Regions from separate parts of the Kitasatospora sp. NPDC059812 genome, predicted to be linked through region 1. Evidence: riboswitches for the same ligand, from Rfam matches in the RefSeq annotation. Region 1 holds a riboswitch; each other region holds the start of a gene.
The links. A riboswitch is a leader RNA that binds a small molecule or an ion and turns the genes downstream of it on or off. The one in region 1 is predicted to bind cobalamin.

Region 1 (3,533 bases):
GGGCCCCGGGGGGGCGCCCCCGTCGCTGCTCGCAGCCGTCGCCGCTCGCAGCCGTCACTACTCGGCGGCCGCCCAGCGCTTCTCCACCCGCGCCAGCTTCCAGTAGGCGATCGCCGCGGCCCAGACCACCACGAACAGCCCGGCGATCGCGTAGCCGACGTTGTCCAGCGAGATGCCCGCGATCCAGCCGGTGACCGGGTCGGTCAGATCGAGCTTCTCGTGCAGCACGCCGACCAGCTCGATGGTGCCGATGACGAAGGCCACCGCGATCGACAGCCCGGTGATCGTCAGGTTGTAGTAGACCTTCCGGACCGGGTTGGCGAAGGCCCACTGGTACGCGAAGTTCATGAACGTCCCGTCCAGGGTGTCGAACAGGCTCATCCCGGCCGCGAACAGCAGCGGCAGGCAGACGATCGCGTACCAGGGCAGCCCGGCCGCCGCGCCCGACCCGGCCATCACCATCAGAGTGACCTCGGTCGCGGTGTCGAAGCCCAGCCCCAGCACCATGCCCACCGGGAACATCTGCCCGGGCCGGGTGATCGAGCGGGTCGCCCGGTTCAGCACCCGGGCCATGAAGCCGCGCGAGTTGAGGTGCTCCTCCAGCTGCGCCTCGTCGTACGACCCGGCCCGCATCGCCCGGAACACCTTGAGGATGCCGAGCAGCGCGGCCAGGTTGAGCGCGCCGATCAGGTAGAGGAACGCGCCGGAGGCCGTCGTGCCGACCATCCCGAGCCACTTGTGGGTGGTCGAGTCGTCGTCCATCAGCGTGCTGGCCAGCTGCGCGCCGCCCGCCACCAGGGCGGCCATCAGCACCACCATCGAGGAGTGCCCGAGGGCGAACCAGAAGCCGACCGAGACCGGCCGCTTGCCGTCCGCCATCAGCTTGCGGGTGGTGTTGTCGATCACCGCGATGTGGTCGGCGTCGAAGGCGTGCCGCATGCCGAGGGTGTACGCGGTGATCCCCAGGCCCACGCCGAAGACCTGGGTGCCGACCGCGTAGTTGTGGGGCGCGACCAGGAAGATGAGCGTCCCGAACGCCACCACGTGCATGGCCAGGATCACCCCCATCAGCCCGGCCGTGCGAACGGTGTCCTCGCGCTTCCAGCGGAACGTGGGCAGCACGGACGGTGTCGCCGGCGCCTCGGCGGCGGCGGTTTCGGGCAGGGTCATTCGGGTCACGCTCCAGCACCTCGTGGAAACACTTCGTGAGATGCCGTGGCCGGTCTCCTGGCTTACGGGGGTCCCGTACCCGCCTTCCCAGGTGCGCGAGGCTCCCAGTGGCGTCGTGGGTACGGACGTCTCTCCATCGTCGACGATCACGATGGCCCGATCACAGTGGCGAGGGCCGCTCCGGACTGGGACCCCTGAGGATCCGTCACCGGTCTTCCCGAGCACCACGGCGGGGAACACCGTAGGGGCCAGGACCCACCCTTGCAAGGCTGCGCACCTGCGCAGGTGTCCAGGATCACAGGCCCCCTCCTGCAACAATGTGCGCATGCATCTCGTACCGGCCGACCGCGCGGGCCACCGCACCATCGACGGACACCGGGTCTGCGAGGCCATCGCCGCGATCGGCGACCCCGCGCACGTCCGCACCTGGGCCGAGCGGTTCTCCCTGCTCGCCGACCCCGGGCGGCTCGCCCTCCTGCTCGCCCTCCACCGGGCCGGCCCGCTCGCCGTCTCCGACCTCGCCGTCGCCACCGGCATGCGCGACCCCGCCGTGTCCCAGGCCCTGCGGCTGCTCCGCACCGCGGGCGTGGTCACCGGGGACAAGGACGGGCGGGTCGTGCGCTACCGGCTCGTGGACGAGGCCATGCGCCCCCTCCTCGACGCGTGCGCCGCCGCCGAACACCACGAGCCCACCGCGGCCGTCGGCTGACCGGCCCCCCGGAGGACACGCCGGGGCCCGGCCGGAGCAACCGCGGACCCGGTCAGGCCGCCTGGCAGGCGGGGCACCAGAAGAGGTTGCGCGCGGCGTGCTGCTCCGCCCGGACGTCGGTGCCGCAGACCAGGCAGGGCATCGCGGCCCGCCGGTAGACGTACACCTCGCCGCCGTGGTCGTCGACGCGCGGCGGGCGGCCCATCGCCTCGGGGGTGTGCTCGGGGCGGACGGTGTCGATCCGGCCCGCGCCGACGCCCTCGCGCATCAGGGCGACCAGGTCGGCCCAGATCGCGTCCCACTCGCCCCGGGTGAGGTCGCGGCCGGCGCGGTGCGGGTTGATCCCGTGGCGGAACAGCACCTCGGCCCGGTAGACGTTGCCCACCCCGGCCAGCACCTTCTGGTCCATCAGCAGCGCGGCGACGGTCGTCCGGCTCGCCGATATCCGGCGCCAGGCGGCCTGCGGATCGGCGTCGGCGCGCAGCGGGTCGGGGCCCAGCCGGGCGGCGACGGCGGCCTTCTCCGCGCCGGTGACCAGCGCGCAGGTGTTGGGGCCGCGCAGATCGGCGTAGCCGTCGTCGTTGGCCAGCCGCAGCCGGACCAGGCCGACCGGCTCGGGCGCGGGCCCGGTGCCGAAGGCGAAGCCGCCGTAGAGGCCGAGGTGGACGTGCACCCAGCCGCCCTCCTCGAAGCCGAGGAACAGGTGCTTGCCGACGGCTTCGGCCGCGGTGAGCAGCTGCCCGTCGATGGCCTTGGCCTCGTCGGCGAACCGGCCCTGCGGGCTGGACACCTCGACCGGGCGGCCGCCGAAGGCCTTCCGGTTCTCGGCGGCGAGGCGGTGGATGATGTGGCCTTCCGGCACGGGCGTCAGCTCCCCCGGGGTGGTTCGACAGGACCCGCACATCATCGCAGTCGGCACCGACAGCGCCGGATCGTCGCAGGTCAGCGGACCGGCATGCCCATCAGCCGGGCCAGGATGACGCGGTCCAGCTCGGCGGCGGTGCCGGCCACGTCCAGGTACGAGTTGTCGATGATCGGCAGCCCGGAGTTGTACCAGCCGGCCATCCGGCCGTGGATCCGCGCCACCTCCTCGTCACCGAGCCGCCGGGTGCCGCCGCGCCGGGCGTTGCGGTGCAGCACGGAGTCCAGGCTGGGCAGCAGCACGACCGGGATCATGCCGGGGCCGATGTGCCGCTTCCAGCCGCCGAGGCCGATGGCCGGGCGGTCCGGGAAGACGGCGTCGTCGATGATGCAGGAGATGCCGTTGGCGAGGTAGTTGCGGCAGGCGAAGCCGCAGGTGCGGCGGGCCAGCCGGTACTGCGCCTCGGAGGCGTTGTTCCAGCCGGACTGCGGGTTGGCGAAGCCGGACTGCACCCACTCGCGGACGTCGTCCAGGCTGATGTGCGCGGTCGGGCTGGGCCGGCGCTCGGCCCAGTACCGGGCGACGGTGGTCTTGCCCGCCCCGGCCGGGCCGATCAGCAGGACGGCGATCGGACTGGCGGGCGCGTGCCGCTGCGGCGGGTGGGCGGGGAGTTGCACGGGCGCGCCGGAAGGCAGCACGAAGTGCCCGGTGGCCCCGACGGGGACCGGCGCACTGGGCGCGGGCGCGGGTGCGGCCGGAGCGGGCGCGGAGACAGGAGCCGGAGCGGGCGGC
Region 2 (6,689 bases), on a different contig from region 1:
GTAGCCCGTAAGTGCGTGTACACGAGAAGCACAATCATCCTGACAGGCAGGAAAGTTGATGGCACATCATGCACGGCGGCTGGCTGCGTTGCTCAGCGGGGTGTCCTTGGTCCTCTCCGCGCCGTTGATGTCGGGGCCGGCCTTCGCCGCGTCGGCCGATCCGGCGACCGGCTCCGCCGCCGAGGCCTTCGCCGAGGCCCAGGAGCGGATAGTCCAGGCCGCGGACGAGGTCAACCGGCAGGCTCACCTGGACCCGGCCACCGGGTACGGCAACATCGTCGTGTCCGTGAAGGACGAGGGGTACACCCTCTACTGGAAGGGGGAGATTCCCCAGGACATCGGTGGTCTGGTCGCCGCCCAGCGTGCCCGAGGCGTCGCCGTCTCGGTCGTTCCCTCGCTCTACAACGCCGAGGAGCTGAAGGAACGGGCGCATGCGATCATCACGTCCGACCTCCGCGTCAACGGCGCGGAGATCATCAGCGCGGGGCCGAGCAACGACGGCAACTCACTGAACATCGGTATCGACGCCGCACAGCTCGCAGCCCAGGACAACGCTCAGGCCTCCCTGCAGAGCACGGCCTCGATCCCGGACAGCCTCACCCACGGCATCCCCGTCACCGTCGCGCCGGAGGAAGCCGCCCACGACACGGGTCTGCGGGAGGCGGACAGCTCCCCCTGGTTCGGCGGATCCCTCATCAAGACCACCGTGGGAGGTCTGAACGCGACCTGCTCGTCCGCCTTCGGCGCCAAGTGGCCCAAGGAGTACAACCCCGCGGGGTACGACCAGTACTACCTGATCACCGCCGAGCACTGCGTGTCGTCCGGCACCACGGTCAAGAGCGGCAACGGCCTGGTGATCGGCAAGGTGGCGGACGAGATCGTCCGTTACGACAGTGCGTTCATCTCGGTGGACAAGGCCTCTCCGTGGTTCTACACCGGTGGGCCGGTCAAGTCGACGACCCAGACCACGTCGAAGTTCACCGGCCCCGGCACCCTCTACGCCGGCATGGAGTTCTGCGTGAGCGGCGCGCTCATGGGGGAGGTCTGCGGCGGAAGGGCCGTCAGCACGAACCAGGAGAAGAAGATCGAGGGATCCACGCGCGTGGTGAGCGAGCTCGACCAGGTCGCCGGCAAGAACATGGCGGGGAAGGGGGACAGCGGCGGCCCCGTTTACTCGTACGGCACGCAGGGCAACAAGTTCGCCGCGGGAATCCTGTCCGCGAGCATCAAGGGAGAGAACTGCAAGAATCCGCTCGGTGGGACACGCCCGTCCTGTTCGCCCAATATCTACGTGACGGAGCTCGCGTCGACCCTGCGCCTGTACAACGGCATGGTGATCGGCAACTTCGTGTAGCCGGATTCCTCCCGCCTGCATGCGCAGGCCGGTGATCGGGGCGGCGTCGGCACTAAGTCGGCGCCGCCCCTGGTCCTTTGGTTCAGGTCTGCGCCTGCCTGGCGTTCCTGCGTTTCGCAGGTCTCGGGCTTCCCGGGTCCGGGTGAAACGGGCCGGGCCTACCCGGCCGGGCGCCGCACGGCGTGCGGGGCCCGGCCGGGGCGTGTCGCCGGCGGGTCAGCCGGCGAGTTCCGCGCGCAGGTGGCGGGCGGCGCCGACGAGGCTGTCGAGCGAGGCGCGGGTCTCCGTCCAGCCGCGGGTCTTCAGTCCGCAGTCGGGGTTGACCCAGAGCCGCTCGGCGGGGATGGCGGCCAGGCCCGCGCGCAGCAGTTCCACGGCCTCCTCGGTGCTGGGGACGCGCGGGGAGTGGATGTCCCAGACGCCCGGGCCGACCTCGCGCGGGTAGCCGGCCCCGGCGAGTTCTCCGGCGACCTCCATGTGCGAGCGGGTGGCCTCCAGCGAGATGACGTCCGCGTCGAGTTCGTCGATCGCCGTCATGATCGCGCCGAACTCGGCGTAGCACATGTGGGTGTGGACCTGGGTGTCGGCGCGGACGCCCGAGGTGGCCAGGCGGAAGGACTCGGTGGCCCACGCCAGGTACGCCGGGCGGTCGGCGGCGCGCAGCGGCAGGGTCTCGCGCAGGGCCGGCTCGTCGACCTGGACGACGGCCGCGCCCGCGGCCTCCAGGTCGGTGACCTCGTCCCGCAGGGCGAGGGCGACTTGCCGGGCGGTGTCGCCGAGCGGCTGGTCGTCTCGGACGAAGGACCAGGCGAGCATCGTGACGGGGCCGGTGAGCATGCCCTTGACCGGGCGGTCGGTGAGGCCCTGCGCGTAGCGGAACCAGTCGACGGTCATCGGGTGCGGGCGGGAGATGTCCCCGGCCAGGACCGGCGGGCGCACGTACCGGGTGCCGTAGGACTGCACCCAGCCGTGCCGGGTGGCGAGGTAGCCGGTGAGCTGTTCGGCGAAGTACTGGACCATGTCGTTGCGCTCGGGCTCGCCGTGCACCAGGACGTCCAGTCCGGCCTTCTCCTGGAAGGCGATGACCTCCCGGACCTCGGTCTCCATCCGCTCCCGGTAGGCCGCCGCGTCGATCCGGCCCGCCGTGAGGTCGGCCCGGGCGACCCGCAGTTCGGAGGTCTGCGGGAACGAGCCGATGGTGGTGGTCGGCAGCAGCGGCAGGCCGAGCCGGGCGCGCTGGGCCTCGGCCCGCTGCGGGTAGGCCTGGGCGCGGCGTGCATCCGCGTCGGTGACGGCAGCGGTGCGGGCGCGCACCGCCGGGTCGTGGGTGATCGGCGAGTTGGCGCGCGAGGCGAGGTCGGCGCGGTTGGCGGCCAGGTCGGCGGCGATCGCCCCCGTGCCCTCGCGCAGGCCCCGGGCCAGCAGCGCCACCTCCCTGGCCTTCTGCTGGGCGAAGGCGAGCCAGCGCAGGATCTGCGGGTCGACGTCGCGTTCGGCGGCGGCGTCCAGCGGCACGTGCAGGAGGGAGCAGGACGGCGCGACGTCGACCCGCTCGGCCAGGCCCAGCAGGGTCGCCAGGGTGGCCAGCGACTTCTCCAGGTCGTTGATCCAGATGTTGCGGCCGTCGACCACCCCGGCGACCAGCCGCTTGCCGGGCAGCCCGCCGACGGCGGCCAGGTCGTCAAGGTTCGCCGCGGCGGGCCCCGTGAAGTCCAGCGCCAGGCCCTCGACCGGGGCCTTGGCCAGCACCGGAAGGGCCTCGCCCAGGCGGTCGAAGTAGCTCGCGACCAGCAGCTTCGGACGATCCGCCAGACCGCCCAGCTCACGGTAGGCGCGGGCGGCGGCGTTCAGCTCGGCCGGGGTGCGGTCCTGCACCAGGGCGGGCTCGTCCAGTTGCACCCACTCGGCGCCGGCCGCCTTCAGGTCCGCCAGCAGCTGCGCGTAGACGGGCAGCAGCCGGTCCAGCAGGGTGATCGGCTGGAAGTCCTCGGCGACGCCGGGGGCGGGCTTGGCGAGCAGCAGGTAGGTGAGGGGGCCGACCAGAACGGGGCGTGCGGTGTGGCCGAGCGCCAGCGCCTCCCGGAACTCCCCGACGGCCTTGGCCGGGTTCGCGGTGAAGACGGTGTCCGGGCCGAGTTCGGGCACCAGGTAGTGGTAGTTGGTGTCGAACCACTTGGTCATCTCCAGCGGCGCGACCTCCTGGGTGCCGCGCGCCATGGCGAAGTAGCCGTCCAGCGCGTCGATTTCGACCGCATCCCGGTGCCGGGGCGGGATCGCGCCGACGGCGACCGTGGTGTCCAGTACGTGGTCGTAGAGCGAGAAGTCGCCGGTGGGCACTTCCAGGACACCGGCCCCGGCGAGCTGCGCCCAGTTCTTCCGGCGCAGGCCGACCGCCGTCTCCTGCAGGGCGTCGGCGGTGACCGTGCCCTTCCAGTAGCCCTCGACGGCCTTCTTCAGCTCCCGGCCCTGGCCCTGCCGGGGGTAGCCGTACACGGTGGCCCTGGTTGCCGCGGCTGCGGACTTCGTGGTCAAGGGACTCTCCTTCGCGAGTCTGGCTCCTCAAGTGCCCGGGGACGGGACGAGAGCGCGAAGGGATGACGAACCGGGCGGCGGCTCGCGTCGATGCGCGTGCCGGACCCGCCTGGTATGGTCGCCGACCCGCCCACGAGGTCACCGGGATATCCGCACGCGGAACGGTCCGCGGGCGGGCAACGGGCAGGTCTTCGGACTCGTGGGCGCACCGGGCCTGTTGGCGTCCGGTACCTACTGGCCATCGCTTCCCAGACCCGTCCCGGGTCCAGTGCGTATGACGGCGGTCGTTCCCACTCACCGCTGCGGGGCAGTCCCGGATTCCCACCGGGTTCCCTCTTGCGACGTCCTGCCTGGCGGGCAGGACGAACCAGCTGCGCCGCCAGCTTAGGGGCAAACCGCCGGGGCCGACGCGGAATTCACGGAAGCCGTCCGCATGGTGAGACTCCCTCGCCGCTCGCGGAGCCGATGGCGGTGCCGGTCGCGGTGCCGGTCGCCGCGACTCGTCGACCGTCCGGGGCTTCGAAGCGCACCGTGGGCTCGAAGTTGGCGCGGCGGGCCGCGCGGCGGAAGACGGTGAGGACGGCCGGGCCGACGACGAGCACGGCGGTGAAGGTGGTGACGGCCCGACCGGTGTCCCAGCCGAGCGAGGTGGCGAGGTCGAAGAGCAGGTAGCGGTGCCACTGCTCGGTGAAGGGCAGCCCCGGCAGGTAGGCGATGGAACTGTTCGGGTCGGTGGAGAACGGCCAGAAGGAGAGGTTGAGGAGGAAACCGAAGAGGTACCCGGAGAACGCCCCGTACGCGGCCAGCATCGACACCTCCCAGCGCCGCCGTCGGGTTCTCGGCAGGAGCCCGGCGAGCATGCCGACGAACGCGCAGCCGAACATCTGGTACGGCATCCAGGGGCCGACGCCGCCGGTGAGCAGCGCGGAGGCGAACAGCGAGGTGCAGCCGAGGGTGAAGCCGAAGCCCGGGCCGAAGACCCGGCCGGCCAGGACGAGGAGGAAGAAGACCGTCTCCACCCCGGCGGTGCCGGCGCCGAGCGGGCGCAGCCCGGCGTTGACGGCGGACAGGACGCCGAGCATGGCGAGGGCCTTGGCGTCGATGCCGCCGGCCGCGATCTCGGCGATGACGACGGCGAGCACCAGGATCAGCAGGGCGCCGAAGATCAGCGGCGGGGCGTAGGAGGAGCCGAACTTCCCGGGGGCGACGACGAACGGCCAGGTGAAGGCGACCAGGCCGATGAAGGCGGCCAGGGCCGCGACGACGCGGGCCCGGCCGGGGATCCGGACGGCGCTCACCGGGCGGCCTCGGCGGGTTCCAGGGCCTCGGCCACCTGCCGGGTGGTCAGGTAGGGCAGCGGGGCGAGGATCTTGGCGGTCTGGGGGGCGAAGGTGGGCGAGGCGACGATGACCTCGGCGGTGGGGCCGTCGGCGACGATCTCGCCCTCGGCCATCACCACCACCCGGTCGGCGGCGGCGGCGACGAACTCGACGTCGTGGGTGGAGACGACGACCGTACGGCCTTCGGCGGCGAGGGCGTCGACGATGCCCGTGAGCGCCTCCTTCGCGTGGTAGTCGAGCCCTCGGGTGGGTTCGTCCAGCAGCACCACCCTTGGCGCGGCGGCCAGTTGGATCGCCAGGACCAGGGCCAGCTTCTGGCCCTCGGAGAGGTCCCGGGGGTGGGTGCCGTCGGGGATCCCGGGGGCGAGCCGGTCGAGGATCTGCCGCGCTGTCGGGCTTGCTGCGGTCGGACCGGCTGCGGTCTGGCCGGCGGCGGTCGGGCCGGCGGCGCTGCGGGCCTCCAGGTCGCTCTGGGCGAGTTCCTGGGCGACCGTCTCCAGGTACAGCAGGTCGGTCGGGGTCTGCGGGACGAGCCCGACGAGCTGCCGGGCCCTGGTCGCGGAGAGCCGCTTGGGGTCCGCGGCCGGCCCGCCGTCGGCGCCGAGGACCTGCACGCTGCCGCCCTGCCGGGGGCCGGAGCCCTGGAGGGCCCACAGGAGCGAGGACTTGCCCGAGCCGTTGCGCCCCATCAGCGCGGTGACCTCGCCGGCCCGCAGCGCCAGCCCGACCTCCCGGACGGCGGTGACCGGCCCGTACCGGACGACCACCCCCCGGGCGTCCAGCACCCGTTCCCCCGCCACCGCTGCCCGGCGCGGCGGAGGAACGGGCACGTCGGTGAGCCGCTCCCGCAGCGGGGCGGCGGCGCGCCGGGCGTCCCGGACGGAGAGCGGCAGCGGCCGCCACCCGGCCAGCCGGCCGAGGTCGACGACGGGCGGCGCGATCGCGGTGTGCCGGAAGACCTCGGCGGGCGGCCCGTGCACGACCGTCCCGTCGCCGGGCAGGTAGGCGACGCGGTCGGCGTACTGGACGACCCGCTCCAGGCGGTGTTCGGCGAGCAGGACGGTGACGCCGAGGTCGTGGACCAGGCGGGTGATGGCCGCGAGCACCTCCTCGGCGGCGGTCGGGTCGAGCGCCGAGGTCGGTTCGTCCAGGACCAGGACGCGCGGGTGCGCGGTAAGCACCGAGCCGATGGCGACGCGCTGCTGCTGGCCGCCGGAGAGCTCGTGCAGGGCGCGGTGGCGCAGGTCGGCGAGGCCGAGCAGGTCGAGGGTCTCCTCGACGCGCTTGCGCATCACCTCCGGCGGGACGGCCAACTGCTCCATGACGTAGGCGAGTTCCTCCTCCACCGTGTCGGTGGTGAAGCCGACCAGCGGGTCCTGCCCCACCACGCCCACCACGTCCGCGAGTTCGCGCGGCGGGTGGTGCGCGGTGTCCCGGCCGTCCACGGTGACCCTGCCTCGCAG
Region 3 (6,689 bases), on a different contig from region 1:
GCGCGCCCGCGTCCTGCTGCGCTTCCTCCAACTCGTCGAGCAGGAGAAGGAGGAGCTGGCCCGGCTGCTGTCCGCCGAGCACGGCAAGACCGTGGCCGATGCCCACGGGGACATCCAACGCGGCCTGGAGGTCGTGGAGTTCGCCGCCGGCATCCCGCACCTGCTGAAGGGCGAGTTCAGCGACAACGCGGGCACCGGCATCGACGTGTACTCGATGCGCCAGCCGCTCGGCGTGGTCGCGGGCATCACGCCGTTCAACTTCCCCGCGATGATCCCGCTCTGGAAGGCCGCACCCGCCATCGCCTGCGGCAACGCCTTCGTCCTCAAGCCCTCGGAGCGCGACCCCTCGGTGCCGCTGCGCCTGGCCGAGCTGTTCCTGGAGGCCGGGCTGCCGCCGGGCGTGCTGAACGTGGTCAACGGCGGCAAGGAGGCCGTCGACACCCTGCTGGAGGACCCGCGGGTGCAGGCGGTCGGGTTCGTCGGCTCCACGCCGATCGCCCAGTACGTGTACGCCACCGCCGCCGCGCACGGGAAGCGGGCGCAGTGCTTCGGCGGCGCCAAGAACCACCTGGTCGTGATGCCGGACGCCGACCTCGACCAGGCCGCGGACGCGCTGATCGGCGCCGGCTACGGCTCGGCCGGCGAGCGCTGCATGGCGATCTCGGTGGCCGTCCCGGTGGGGGAGGAGACGGCCGACGCCCTGGTGGCCAAACTGGTCGAGCGGATCGCCGCGTTGAAGGTCGGGCGCTCGGACGACCCGGCGGCGGACTTCGGCCCGCTGGTCGGCGCCGACGCGCTGGAGCGGGTCCGCGGCTACCTGGACCTCGGGGTCGAGGAGGGCGCCGAACTCGTCGTCGACGGGCGGGACTTCCGGCTGGAGGGGCACGAGGACGGCTACTTCCTCGGCGCCTCGCTGTTCGACCGCGTCACGCCGGACATGCGGATCTACCGGGAGGAGATCTTCGGCCCCGTCCTGACCGTGCTCCGCGCCGCCGACTACGAGGAGGCGCTGCGCCTGCCCGGCGAGCACGAGTTCGGCAACGGCGTGGCCGTCTACACCCGGGACGGCGACACGGCGCGGGACTTCGCCCGCCGGGTGAACACCGGCATGGTCGGCGTCAACGTGCCGATCCCCGTGCCGGTCGCTTACCACACCTTCGGCGGCTGGAAGCGCTCCGGGTTCGGCGACCTCAACCAGCACGGGCCGGACTCGATCCGCTTCTACACCCGCACCCGGACCGTCACCTCGCGCTGGCCCTCCGGGGTCAAGGAGGGCGCGAGCTTCACCATCCCGACGATGGGCTGAGGGCGCCGTGCACGACCTCACAGAGGACCAGCTCGCCATCGCGGCGACCACCCGGGCCTTCGCCCGCGAACACCTGGCGCCGAACGCGGTCGCGTGGGACCAGGCCAAGCACTTCCCGGTGGACGTGCTGCGCAAGGCGGCGGACGTCGGCCTGGCCGGTGTCTACGTCCGCGAGGAGTCCGGCGGCTCCGGACTCACCCGCGCCGACGGCGTGCTGGTGTTCGAGGCGCTGGCCACCGGCTGCCCGTCCATCGCCGCCTACCTGTCCATCCACAACATGGTCGCCTGGATGATCGACCGCTACGGCGACGACGCCCAGCGCGCCCGGTGGCTGCCGGGCCTCAGCGCCATGGCGACCCCCGCCAGCTACTGCCTCACCGAGCCCGGCGCGGGCTCGGACGCGGCGGCACTGACCACCCGAGCCCGCCGGGACGGCGACCACTGGGTCCTCGACGGCGTCAAGCAGTTCATCTCGGGCGCAGGGGCCTCCCGGGTCTACCTGGTGATGGCCCGCACCGGCGGACCGGGGGCCGGCGGGGTGTCCGCGTTCGTCGTCGAACGCGACGACGCCGGCGTCTCGTTCGGGCCCGACGAGAAGAAGATGGGCTGGAACGCCCAGCCCACCCGCCAGGTGCGGCTGGACGGCGTCCGGCTCCCGGCCGACCGCCTCCTCGGAGCCGAGGGCGAGGGCTTCCGGATCGCCATGAACGGGCTGAACGGCGGCCGGCTCGGCATCGCCGCCTGCTCCCTCGGCGGAGCGCAGGACGCCCTGGAGCGGGCCACCCGCTACCTGGCGGACCGCGAGGCGTTCGGCGCCCGGCTCCTGCACGCCCAGGCGCTGCAGTTCCGGCTCGCCGACATGGCCACGGAGCTGGAGGCGGCCAGGTCGCTGCTCTGGCGGGCCGCCTCGGCCCTGGACCGGGGGGACCCCAGAGCGCCGGAGCTGTGCGCGATGGCCAAGCGGCACGCCACCGACACCGGCTTCGAGGTCGCCAACCAGGCGCTCCAACTGCACGGCGGCTACGGCTACCTGGCCGAGTACGGCATCGAGAAGATCGTCCGCGACCTGCGGGTGCACCAGATCCTGGAAGGAACCAACGAGATCATGCGCGTCATCGTCGCCCGCGGCCTGACCGGGGCCGCGTGATGGCCGGGAACGACCTCGACGAGGTCCTGGTCCACCGCGAGGGCCGGGCCGGCCTGATCGTCCTCAACCGCCCCGCGGCCCTGAACGCCCTCACCCACGGCATGGTGCAAAGGATCTCCGAAGCCCTGGACGCGTGGGAGGAGGACGAGCGGGTCGAAACCGTGGTCATCACCGGCGCCGGTGAGCGGGCCTTCTGCGCCGGCGGCGACATCGTCGCCATCCACCGCGCCGCCACCGGCGCGGACCCGGGCGCGGTGGAGGAGTTCTGGCGCGACGAGTACCGCCTCAACGCCCGCATCGCCCGCTACCCCAAGCCCTACGTCGCGCTCATGAGCGGCATCGTGATGGGCGGCGGGGTCGGGGTCTCCGCCCACGGCAGCGTCCGGATCGTCACCGGGACCACACGCATCGCCATGCCCGAGGCCGGCATCGGCTTCGTCCCCGACGTCGGCGGCACCTACCTGCTCGCCCTCGCACCCGGCGAGTCGGGTACCCACCTGGCCCTGACCGCGGGCTCCGTCGGTGCCGGTGACGCGCTGCTCTGCGGCCTCGCCGACCACTTCGTCCCGGCCGAGCGGCTGCCCGCGCTGCTGGACGACCTCGCCGAACTCCCCGTGCACGACGCCCTCGAACGGAACGTCGGGCCCGCACCGGCCGGCGTGCTGGACGGCCGGCGGGCCTGGATCGACCACTGCTACGGGGCCGACACCGTGGAGGAGATCCTCGACCGCCTGCGGGACAGCGGCGAACCGGAGGCCAAGGAGGCCGCGGACCGGATCGCCGCCAACTCGCCCGCCGCCGTGAAGGCCACCCTCGCCGCCCTGCGCCGGGCCCGCACCCTCGGCCCGCTGGAGGCCGTCCTCGACCAGGAGTACCGGACCTCCTGTGCGGCGCTCTCCACGCCGGACCTGGCCGAGGGGATCCGCGCCCAGGTGATCGACAAGGACCGCTCCCCGCGGTGGAACCCGTCGACGCTGAGCGCCGTCGAGCCCGCCACGGTGGCCCGCTACTTCGCCCCGCTCGGCGACCGGGAACTCGGCCTGGCCCCCACCACACCCCTGGAGCGCTGGTGACCCACCGCAACGGATTCAACGGATTCAATGGAGTCATCGGATTCATCGGACTCGGCAACATGGGCGGCCCGATGGCCGCCAACCTCGCCACGGCCGGACACACCGTGACCGGCTACGACCTGGCGCCCGAGGCACTGCGCCGGGCGTCCCGGACGGAGAACGGCGTCCGTCCGGCGCGGTCCGCGACCGAGGCGGTGCGGGAGGCCGACGTCGTCATCAGCATGCTGCCGGCCGGCCGGCACGTGCTGGCCGCCTACGCGGACCTGCTGCCCGCCGCCCGCCCGGGAACGCTCTTCGTCGACTGCTCCACGATCGACGTCGCGGACGCCCGGGCGGCGCACGACCTCGCCGTGCACGCCGGGCACCGGGCCGTGGACGCGCCGGTCTCCGGCGGGGTGGTCGGTGCCACGGCCGCGAGCCTCACCTTCATGGTCGGAGCCGCCGAGCCGGACTTCGAGGCGGCCCGACCCATGCTGGAGGCGATGGGCCGCAAGGTCGTGCACTGCGGACCCCCCGGTGCGGGGCAGGCCGCGAAGATCTGCAACAACATGATCCTGGGCATCTCGATGATCGCGGTCAGCGAGGCCTTCGTGCTCGGGGAGAGCCTCGGGCTCAGCCACCAGGCCCTCTACGACGTCGCCTCGACCGCCTCCGGCCAGTGCTGGGCGCTCACCACCAACTGCCCCGTCCCCGGACCGGTGCCGACCAGCCCGGCCAACCGCGACTACGCGGCCGGGTTCGCCGCCGCCCTGATGGCCAAGGACCTCGGCCTCGCCGCCGGGGCCGCCGAGGCCGCCGGCCTGCCCACCGAACTCGGACGCAGGGCGGCACAGCTGTACGCGGACTTCGCGCAGGCCGACGGCGGTGCCGGCCTGGACTTCTCGGCGATCATCACCACCCTGAGGGAGGACGGCAAGTGACCGGCTACGAGACGATCCTGGTCGAGCGCAAGGGCCGGGTGGGGCTGATCACGCTCGACCGGCCCAAGGCGCTCAACGCGCTCAACACCCTCCTGATGAACGAAGTCGTGCAGGCGGCAACGGAGTTCGACCGTGACCCGGAGATCGGCTGCCTGGTCATCACCGGCTCGGAGAAGGCCTTCGCGGCCGGCGCCGACATCAAGGAGATGCAGTCCCTCGACTTCGTCGACGCCTACCTCGGCGACTGGTTCGCCGCCTGGGACCGCTTCGCCGCGCTGCGCAAGCCCGTCGTGGCGGCGGTGGCGGGCTACGCGCTGGGCGGCGGCTGCGAGCTGGCGATGCTGTGCGACGTCCTGCTGGCGGCGGACACCGCGAAGTTCGGGCAGCCGGAGATCAAGCTCGGTGTCATCCCGGGCATCGGCGGTTCGCAGCGGCTGACCCGGGCGGTCGGCAAGGCGAAGGCGATGGAGCTCTGCCTGACCGGCCGGATGATGGGCGCCGAGGAGGCCGAGCGGGCCGGCCTGGTCTCCCGGATCGTCCCGGCGGACCAGCTGCTGGCCGAGGCCCTGACGGTGGCCGAGACCGTCGCGGCGATGTCCACCCCGGCGGCGGTCATGCTCAAGGAGAGCGTCAACCGCTCGTACGAGACCACGCTCGCCGAGGGCGTGCGCTTCGAACGGCGCCTGTTCCACGCCACGTTCGCCACGGCGGACCAGAAGGAGGGCATGGCGGCCTTCGCCGAGAAGCGCCCGCCGGAGTTCCTCAACCGCTGACGGTCCGAGCAGTTCGCGGCGCGATGTGGCGCGATGTGACGGACGATCCCTTGACCGGATCTTCTCCGTCTCGCCATGATGAGCCGTCAAGTTGTGACTCCGCCGCTGGGGGAAGTCCGGTCCGAATCCGGCGCTGACCCGCAACGGTAGGCCGCCGGCTCCACGCCGGCGGCGAGCCCGAGTACCCGGCGGCGGAGGTGTGTCGTCCCCTCCTCCCGTCGTGGTCTGCGGGCCGGAGCTCCGAGGGCTGCCCCGGCTGGTGCCGCCGTCCTCCGGGCCCCTGCGTGCGGGCCCGGAAAGGCCCACCGTGCCCTCGTTCCGACGCCCCCTGCGCCTCCTCGCGATACCCGCGCTCGCCCTCGCCACCGTCCTCCCGGCGGCCGCTGCCGCCCACGCCACGCCTGCCGCCGCGACCTCGTCCTCGACGATCCGCCCCGACGCCGCCGCCGGCGGCTGGCTCGCCCGCCAGCTCGTCGACGGCGACCACTTCGAGTCCGTCTTCAACGGGACCGCCTACCCCGACCAGGGCCTGACCATCGACGCCGTACTGGCCTTCGCCGCCTCGCGCAGCTCCGACCAGGCCGCCGCGAAGGCCACCGCCTGGCTGGCCAAGCCCGAGATCATCAGCGGCTACCTCGGCGACGGCACCACTGAGGCCTACGCCGGGGCGACCGCCAAGCTGCTGCTCGCCGTCGAGGTGCGCGGCGGGAACCCGACGGCCTTCGGCGGCGTCGACCTGCCCGCCCGGCTGCGCTCCCTCCAGACCGCCGACGGCCGGTTCTCCGACCGCTCGCAGTGGGGCGACTACAGCAACGCCTTCGGCCAGTCCCTGGCCCTGATCGCCCTGCACCGCACGACCGGTGGCGCCCCGGCCGCGGCCGTCGACTTCCTCGCCAACAGCCAGTGCCCGGAAGGCGGTTACCCGGTCTCCTTCGGCCAGGCCACCTGCACCAGCGACCCGGACGCCACCGCGCTCGCCGTACAGGCCCTCGCCGCGACCGGCCGCACCGCCAAGGCCAACGCCGGGCTCGGCTGGCTGACCGCCCACCAGAACGCCGACGGCGGCTTCGCGGCCGTCGGGGCCGCCGCGTCCAACGCCAACACCACCGGCCTCGCCACGCAGGCACTGCTGGCCGGCGGACGCTTCGGGGCCGGCCTCAAGGGCTGGAGCAGCCTGGTCAAGCTCCAGCAGGGCTGCGCCACGGACCCGGGCGTGCGCGGGGCGGTCGCCTACGACGCGTCCGGTTTCAACCCGGCCACCGGCGCCCGGGCCACCGCGCAGGCCGTCCTCGGCCTGGCCGGCACCCCGCTGGCCACCCTCTCCGCCGCCGGTGCCCGCCCGGACGCGCCCGTGCCGGCCTGCCCGGCGACCACCCGCTGACCACCCGCTGACCCCGCGAGGAGAGCTCCGATGACCGACACCCTGGCGCCCGCGCGCCCGGCCCGCCGCACCCTCGGCTCGATCGCCGC

Region 2: linked by a shared signal. The riboswitch ahead of metE (5-methyltetrahydropteroyltriglutamate--homocysteine S-methyltransferase) and the one ahead of ACFV6D_RS13070 (HoxN/HupN/NixA family nickel/cobalt transporter) in region 1 are both predicted to bind cobalamin.
Region 3: linked by a shared signal. The riboswitch ahead of ACFV6D_RS21860 (prenyltransferase/squalene oxidase repeat-containing protein) and the one ahead of ACFV6D_RS13070 (HoxN/HupN/NixA family nickel/cobalt transporter) in region 1 are both predicted to bind cobalamin.

What each region holds. Positions count from the first base shown of each region.
Region 1 covers NZ_JBHWIO010000020.1:232-3,764, reverse strand. Annotated here, with positions in the region: gene ACFV6D_RS13070 (HoxN/HupN/NixA family nickel/cobalt transporter) at 58-1,170, opposite strand; cobalamin riboswitch at 1,200-1,414, opposite strand; gene ACFV6D_RS13065 (metalloregulator ArsR/SmtB family transcription factor) at 1,496-1,879, shown strand; gene ACFV6D_RS13060 (Fpg/Nei family DNA glycosylase) at 1,932-2,741, opposite strand; gene ACFV6D_RS13055 (AAA family ATPase) at 2,822-3,533, opposite strand, start outside.
Region 2 covers NZ_JBHWIO010000043.1:60,559-67,247, reverse strand. Annotated here, with positions in the region: gene ACFV6D_RS21910 (hypothetical protein) at 59-1,354, shown strand; gene metE (5-methyltetrahydropteroyltriglutamate--homocysteine S-methyltransferase) at 1,571-3,886, opposite strand; cobalamin riboswitch at 4,051-4,273, opposite strand; gene ACFV6D_RS21900 (ECF transporter S component) at 4,303-5,184, opposite strand; gene ACFV6D_RS21895 (ABC transporter ATP-binding protein) at 5,181-6,689, opposite strand, start outside.
Region 3 covers NZ_JBHWIO010000043.1:44,410-51,098, forward strand. Annotated here, with positions in the region: gene ACFV6D_RS21835 (CoA-acylating methylmalonate-semialdehyde dehydrogenase) at 1-1,306, shown strand, start outside; gene ACFV6D_RS21840 (acyl-CoA dehydrogenase family protein) at 1,314-2,453, shown strand; gene ACFV6D_RS21845 (enoyl-CoA hydratase/isomerase family protein) at 2,453-3,526, shown strand; gene mmsB (3-hydroxyisobutyrate dehydrogenase) at 3,523-4,446, shown strand; gene ACFV6D_RS21855 (enoyl-CoA hydratase) at 4,443-5,219, shown strand; cobalamin riboswitch at 5,287-5,427, shown strand; gene ACFV6D_RS21860 (prenyltransferase/squalene oxidase repeat-containing protein) at 5,527-6,600, shown strand; gene ACFV6D_RS21865 (flagellar hook-length control protein FliK) at 6,631-6,689, shown strand, end outside.